DNA from 2 places in the Micromonospora sp. CA-240977 genome. Region 2 is predicted to be linked to the other one. Evidence: riboswitches for the same ligand, from Rfam matches in the RefSeq annotation. Region 2 holds a riboswitch; the other holds the start of a gene.
What was found. A riboswitch is a leader RNA that binds a small molecule or an ion and turns the genes downstream of it on or off. The one in region 2 is predicted to bind ZMP and ZTP.
Positions count from the first base shown of each region.

Region 1: linked by a shared signal. The riboswitch ahead of ACQPWW_RS08390 (bifunctional 5,10-methylenetetrahydrofolate dehydrogenase/5,10-methenyltetrahydrofolate cyclohydrolase) and the one ahead of ACQPWW_RS18235 (glycine hydroxymethyltransferase) in region 2 are both predicted to bind ZMP and ZTP.

Region 1 covers NZ_CP192055.1:1,800,624-1,804,014, forward strand. The annotation lists gene ACQPWW_RS08385 (vitamin B12-dependent ribonucleotide reductase) at 1-1,110, shown strand, start outside; gene ACQPWW_RS08390 (bifunctional 5,10-methylenetetrahydrofolate dehydrogenase/5,10-methenyltetrahydrofolate cyclohydrolase) at 1,354-2,253, opposite strand; ZMP/ZTP riboswitch at 2,267-2,348, opposite strand; gene ACQPWW_RS08395 (NIPSNAP family protein) at 2,474-2,785, opposite strand; gene ACQPWW_RS08400 (RNA polymerase sigma factor) at 2,884-3,391, shown strand, end outside.
Region 2 covers NZ_CP192055.1:3,923,007-3,926,397, reverse strand. The annotation lists gene ACQPWW_RS18235 (glycine hydroxymethyltransferase) at 1-1,247, opposite strand, end outside; ZMP/ZTP riboswitch at 1,267-1,356, opposite strand; gene ACQPWW_RS18230 (SDR family NAD(P)-dependent oxidoreductase) at 1,487-2,293, shown strand; gene ACQPWW_RS18225 (hemerythrin domain-containing protein) at 2,350-2,850, opposite strand; gene ACQPWW_RS18220 (NAD(P)H-hydrate dehydratase) at 2,931-3,391, opposite strand, start outside.

The DNA of each region.
Region 1 (3,391 bases), 2.1 Mb from region 2:
CGCAGCCTCGGCTACCCCGAGGAGCAGGTCGAGGCGATCGTCGAGCACATCGCCGACCACGGTCACGTCGTGGACGCCCCGGGCCTCAAGCCGGAGCACTACCCGGTCTTTGACTGCGCCATGGGCGAGCGGACGATCGCCCCGATGGGTCACGTGCGGATGATGGCGGCCATCCAGCCGTTCGTCTCCGGGGCCATCTCCAAGACGGTCAACATGCCGGAGGCGGCCACCGTCGAGGACGTCGAGAAGATCTACTTCGAGGGCTGGAAGCTCGGCCTCAAGGCGCTGGCGATCTACCGGGACAACTGCAAGGTCGGTCAGCCGCTCTCGGTGGCCAAGTCCAACAAGGCCACCGAGCCGGCCGCCGTCGAGGCCGCGCCGGTCGCCGTGGAGAAGGTCATCGAGTACCGGCCGGTGCGTAAGCGCCTGCCGAAGAAGCGCCCGTCCGAGACGGTCAGCTTCTCCGTCGGTGGCGCCGAGGGCTACCTCACCGCGTCGTCCTACCCGGACGACGGCCTCGGCGAGGTCTTCCTGAAGATGTCCAAGCAGGGCTCGACCCTGGCCGGCGTGATGGACGCCTTCTCGGTGGCCATCAGCATCGGCCTCCAGTACGGCGTGCCGCTGGAGACGTTCGTCAGCAAGTTCACCAACATGCGCTTCGAGCCGGCCGGCATGACCGACGACCCGGACGTGCGGATGGCGGCCTCGGTGATGGACTACATCTTCCGTCGCCTGGCGCTGGACTTCCTGCCCTACGAGCGCCGCGCCGAGCTGGGCATCTTCACCGCCTCGGAGCGGGCCGCCCAGTTGCGGGCCGAGGCCGACGCGGAGGCCGCCGCCGTCACCGGCGTCGAGCTCACCGCGATGGCGTCCTCGGCACCGGTGGAGGCCCCGGCCAAGTCGGAGGCCGTCGCCCAGCCGGCCCAGGAGATGGCCGACGTGGCCGCCGCCAAGCCGGCGCCGAGCGTGGGCTCCAGCACCGAACTGCTGGAGGCCGTCATCGGCAAGGCCGCCGACGCGCCGCTCTGCTTCACCTGCGGTACGAAGATGCGCCCCGCGGGCAGCTGCTACGTCTGCGAGGGCTGCGGCTCCACCAGCGGCTGCAGCTGACGTACGTCTAACGCGGCGCTGCCCCGGTCTCCCTCGCGGGAGGTCGGGGCAGCGCCGTTTCCGGATCTCGTCCCTCATGATCAAGTGATGAGAAGTAGGTAAAGGATGGCCCTGGGGCCTACTTTTCATCACTTGATCATGGGAAGTGCGACGGTCTGGGCGGCCGAGGACCTGACCTGGGTGCCCGCCGGGCTGCTGCACCGGCGGTTCCTGGGCTGGGTGCGGTGAGTCTCGGCGACCGGGCTACTGGTTCGCGCGTTCGGCGGCGCGGACGGCGTTGCGGAACAGCATCGCGACGGTGGTCGGACCGACCCCGCCGACCCGGGGCGTGATGGCGCCGGCGACCTCGGCGCACGCTTCGTCCACGTCCGGCAGGAGGCGCCGGCCTTCGTAGCGGACGCCGGCGCCGATGACGACGGCGCCGGGCTTGACGTGCTCAGGCCGCACGATCCCGGGTACGCCGGCGGCGGCGACCAGAATGTCGGCACGCCGGGTGTAGCGGGGCCAGTCGGGCACGCCGGTGTGGACGACGGTGACGGCGGCGTTGGCGGTCGGACGCTTCTGGGCGAGCAGCATCGCCAGGGGGCGGCCCAGGGTGGCGCCCCGGCCGAGGATGACGACCTCCCGGCCGGCGACGGGGATCTGGTGGTACGCCAGGAGAGCTTCGATGCCGGCGGGGGTGCACGGCAGCGGGCCGGGCAGACCGACGGCGAGACGCCCCATGTTCAGCGGGTGCATGCCGTCGACGTCCTTGTCCGGGTCGATGGTCAGCAGCGCGGCGTCGTAGTCCAGATGCCCCGGAACGGGGTACTGCACGAGGATGCCGTGCACGGCCGGATCGGTGTTGAAGCGGGCGATGGCCCGGTGCAGATCCGCCTGGGCGACGGTGGCGGGCAGGTGCACGTGCGGGGAGGCGAACCCGAGTTCGGCCGCCTGCCGCTGCTTGATAGCGATGTAACCGGCGCTGGCGTCGTCGTCGCCGACGAGGATGGTGGCGAGGCTCGGGGTGATCCCGCGGTCGCGCAGGCGGGCGGCAGCGGCGGCGGTCTCGGCCAGGACGGCTTCGGCGACGGGTGCGCCCGGCAGGAGGCGGGCAGCGCTCGACGGGGTGGGGTGCTCGGCGGATTCGCTGGTCGTGGTCATGATGGTCCCTCGACGCAGGCGCCCAGGCGGTCGACGCCCGCGAGAGGCTCCCCGATGGTTCCACCATCCCCGTGCCGCCAGTCGCCGGTGCTTCGATGATGCCGCATCACCAGGCCAACTGCCCAACCGGACCAGCAGCGCCGCCCTCCGCGTCGGGGGCGTGCTGCCGTTCGTCCGGACTGGTGCCCGCCGACCGCGCCGGGCGGGCAGGCGCGGGGGGTCAATCAGTCGGCAGGAGTGGGCGCATGAACGTCCGCTCGTACCGTACGACGCAGCCCGAGGTTTCGCGGATGCGATCAGCCTCGACGAACTCCGGGTCGTTGCCGAACAGTGCGCGGTACCGCTCGTAAGCCGCCAGGCTCTCGAAGCTGAACAGCGCCTCGGCCTTGTCGCTGGCGCCCTCGGCGGGCAGGAAGTAGCCGTGGTGCACGCCACCGTGCTTGGCAACCAGCCGCATCCAGGTTCGAGCGAAGTCTTCGAACACATCGATCTGAGTGGGGTCGATGGTGTAGTGCACGACGCAGGTGATCACGGCCTCACCATACGGGCCGGCGGTCATGTCGGATGGCTCGGTAACACCCGTGCTCCGACTGACGAAGAAGGAGTGTGCAGGCTACGAGAGGACGGCCCGTGAGTGAGCCCAGCGGAGCCGATGATGACATTTCCGGGATCGGGGCCGATCCGGTGGCCTTCGAGGTCTTCTACCGGCGGCACGTGGAGGCGGTGGGCCGGTTCGTGGCGCGGCGGGTCGACGATCCCCACCTCGCGGCCGACCTGACCGCCGACGTGTTCCTGGCGGTGATCGAGTCGGCGGCCAGCTACCGGCCGGAGCGGGGTAGCCAGGTCGGCTGGCTGTACGGGGTGGCCCGCAACGTCATCGGCGACGAGCGGCGTCGGGCGGCCCAACGACTGCGGGTGACCGGCCGACTGGCCGGACGACGGGACCTCGGCCCCGACGACATCACCCGCATCGAGGAGCGGATCGACGCCGAGTCGGCGGCCCGCCGCACCTGTCGGGCGCTGAGCGAGCTACCCGAGGGCACCCGAACGCTCGTCGAACTCGTCGCCGTGGACGGCCTCACCGTCGCGGACGCGGCGACAGTGCTCGGGATGTCGCCGGTCGCCGCCCGGGTCCGCC
Region 2 (3,391 bases):
GTGCCCAGGCCCCGGGTGGTCAGCGCCGGGGTGCCGATCCGGATGCCGGACGTGTACCAGGCCCCGTTCGGGTCCTGCGGGACCGAGTTGCGGTTGGTGACGATGCCGGAGTCGAGCAGCGCCTGTTCGGCCTGCCGGCCGGTGAGCCCGTAGCCGGACACGTCGATCAGCACCAGGTGGTTGTCGGTGCCACCGGTGACCAGCTTCGCGCCCCGGCGCAGCAGCCCCTCGGCGAGTGCCTGCGCGTTGTCCACGATCCGCTGGGCGTAGTCGGCGAAGTCGGGGCGGCGGGCCTCCGCGAGGGCGACGGCCTTCGCGGCCATCACGTGCGGCAGCGGGCCACCGAGCACCATCGGGCAGCCGCGGTCCACCTGGTCGGCCAGCTCCGGCTGGCAGAGCACCATGCCGCCGCGCGGGCCGCGCAGCGACTTGTGGGTGGTGGTGGTGACGATGTGCGCGTGCGGCACCGGGTCGAAGTCGCCGGTGAACACCTTGCCGGCGACCAGGCCGGCGAAGTGCGCCATGTCGACCATGAAGGTGGCGCCGACCGAGTCGGCGATCTCCCGCAGGATCCGGAAGTTCACCTTCCGCGGGTACGCCGAGTAACCGCCGACCAGGATCAGCGGCTTGAACTCGCGGGCGGCCTCGGCGACCCGGTCGTAGTCGATCAGGCCGGTCGCCGGGTCGGTGCCGTAGCTGCGCTGGTCGAACATCTTGCCGGAGATGTTCGGCCGGAAACCGTGGGTGAGGTGACCGCCGGCGTCCAGCGACATGCCGAGCATCCGCTGGTTGCCCAGCTCGCGGCGCAGCGCGAACCAGTCGGCCTCGGTGAGGTCGTTGACCTGGCGGACCTGCGCCTTCTTCAGCGCGGGGGACTCGACCCGGTCGGCCAGCACCGCCCAGAAGGCCACCAGGTTGGCGTCGATGCCCGAGTGCGGCTGCACGTACGCGTGCGGGGCGCCGAACAGCTCCCGGGCATGTTCGGCGGCGAGCGCCTCGACGGTGTCGACGTTCTGGCAGCCGGCGTAGAACCGGCGGCCGACGGTGCCCTCGGCGTACTTGTCGCTGAACCAGTTGCCCATGGCCAGCAGGGTCGCCGGGGAGGCGTAGTTCTCGCTGGCGATGAGCTTGAGCGACTCCCGCTGGTCGGTCAGCTCGGCGCCGATGGCGTCGGCGACCCGCGGTTCGACGGCCCGGATCACCTCGAGGGCACTACGGAATGCGGTGGACTCGGCGTTGTGCGACATGCGACCTCCAACAGACGTGCGGGAAGGCCCAGGCGCTCGGCAAACGTCCTCGTGACGGGGCCGCTCCCCGATGGTTGTCCATCCCCACGCGCCAGTAACGGCCCGCGCCGATCCTACCGGGCCGGCCGGGGCCGTCCCGGGCGACCTCCGTACGCCACGCGCCGGAAGGGTTGCCCGGCCGATGTGGGGGCACCTCCTAATGAGCGGGTACGCCACCCGCAGGAGAGGAGTCACCCATCATGACCACACCGTCCACCGACCGGCCGCTCGCCGTGGTGACCGGGGCGTCCAGCGGAATCGGGTACGAGCTGGCCGCGCAGTTCGCCGAGCACGGCTTCGACCTGGTCGTGGTCGCCGAGGACGACGGCATCTCGGCGGCGGCCGAGAAGCTGCGCCGCGACGGCGGCCCACAGGTCCAGCCCGTCCGCGTCGACCTGGCCCGGGAGCAGGGCGTGGAGGAGCTGGCCTCGGCGATCGCCGCCACCGGGCGTCCGGTGGACGCCCTGGCGCTCAACGCCGGCCGGGGCGCCGGCGGCGCCTTCGTCGGCGGGACCGACCTGCGCGACGAGTTGGAGATCGTCGACCTCAACGTGCGCTCGACGGTGCACCTGGCGAAGCGGCTGCTGCCCGGCATGGTCGAGCGGGGCGCGGGTCGGGTGTTGTTCACCTCGTCGATCGCCTCGACCATGCCGGGGCCGTTCCAGGCGGTGTACAACGCCTCCAAGTCGTTCGTGCAGTCCTTCGCCGAGGCGCTGCGCAACGAGCTGAAGGACACCGGCGTCACGGTGACCGCGTTGATGCCCGGGCCGACCGACACGGCGTTCTTCGACCGGGCCGACATGGCGGACACCCGGGTCGGCTCGGGCTCGAAGGACGACCCGGCCAAGGTGGCCGCGCAGGGCTTCGAGGCGCTGATGAAGGGCGATCAGACGGTCACCGCGGGTTCGCTGATGAACAAGGTGCAGACCGCGGCCGGCAAGATCATCCCGGACAGGCTCAAGTCCGAGCAGCACCGGCACATGGCCGAGCCGGGTTCGGGCAGCTGACCACGCACGACGAGGGGCCCGGCAGCACGCCGGGCCCCTCGGTGTCCGTGGTCGACTCAGGCGGTCATCGCGTCCATCGCCTTCTTGATCGCCTTCGGAGCGGTGGGGGTCCGCGGGGCGTCCGCCCGCAGCGCGATCATCTTCTCGCCGATCTCCTGCAACTGCTTACGGCCCAGGGCGTCGCGGACCTTCGGGAACCACTCCTCCTCTTCCTCCTCGACGTGGTGGGTGACGTTCTCGATCAGCACCGTCGTCTTGGCGGTGAAGCGTTCGTCGCTGGCGTCCATGCTTGCCAACTCGGCGCAGAGCACGTCGGCGACGTGGTGCTCCTCGTACGACTCGAGGATGTCGTCCTCCAGGTCGGGCAGCAGGCGGCGGACCTCCGGGTACATGACCTCGTTCTCGAGGTACGTGTGCACGGTGAGGGCCTCCAGGATCTGGTTCACCAGCTTCTGCCGCTGGCTCGCCGGCCCCTCCTCGGCGTCCTGGAAGGCCTTGAAGAGGCGGCGCATCTCCTTGTGGTCCTCTTTGAGCAGGACGATGGCATCGGTCGACACGGGTATGACCTCCCTGGATCTCGTCTGGTGTGAATCCGGTACCCAGCAGGTCAAATGCGGAAACAGCGGATATCGGCCGATCAGACCATCGACAGCGTTCCGGGGATCTCGTCGAGCAACTCCCGGGCGAGGAAGCCGATCCGGCCGTACCGGGGGATCAGCCGCTGACCGCTCACGGCGTGCGCGAACGACCCCCAGCAGGCGGCCTGCGCCGGGTCGGCGCCCCGGGACAGCAACCCCGCCAGCAACCCGGCGAGCACGTCCCCGCTGCCGGAGGTGCCCAGCCCGGCGTCGCCGCTCTCCTCCCGCCAGCCCCGCCCGTCCGGGGCGGCCACGTGCCCGTACAACGAGACGACCGCCTCGTACCGGTCGGCCAGCTCGGCCGCCTCGGCGTCCAGGTCGTCGCCCGGTTCCCGGCCGAGCAGGTGCCCGGCCTCGGTGACGTTCGGGGTGAGCACCACCTGCCGACCCGAGCCGACCAGCAGGTCCGGTGCGTGACTGAGGGCGCCGAGGGCGTACGCGTCGAGCACCAGTGACGTCT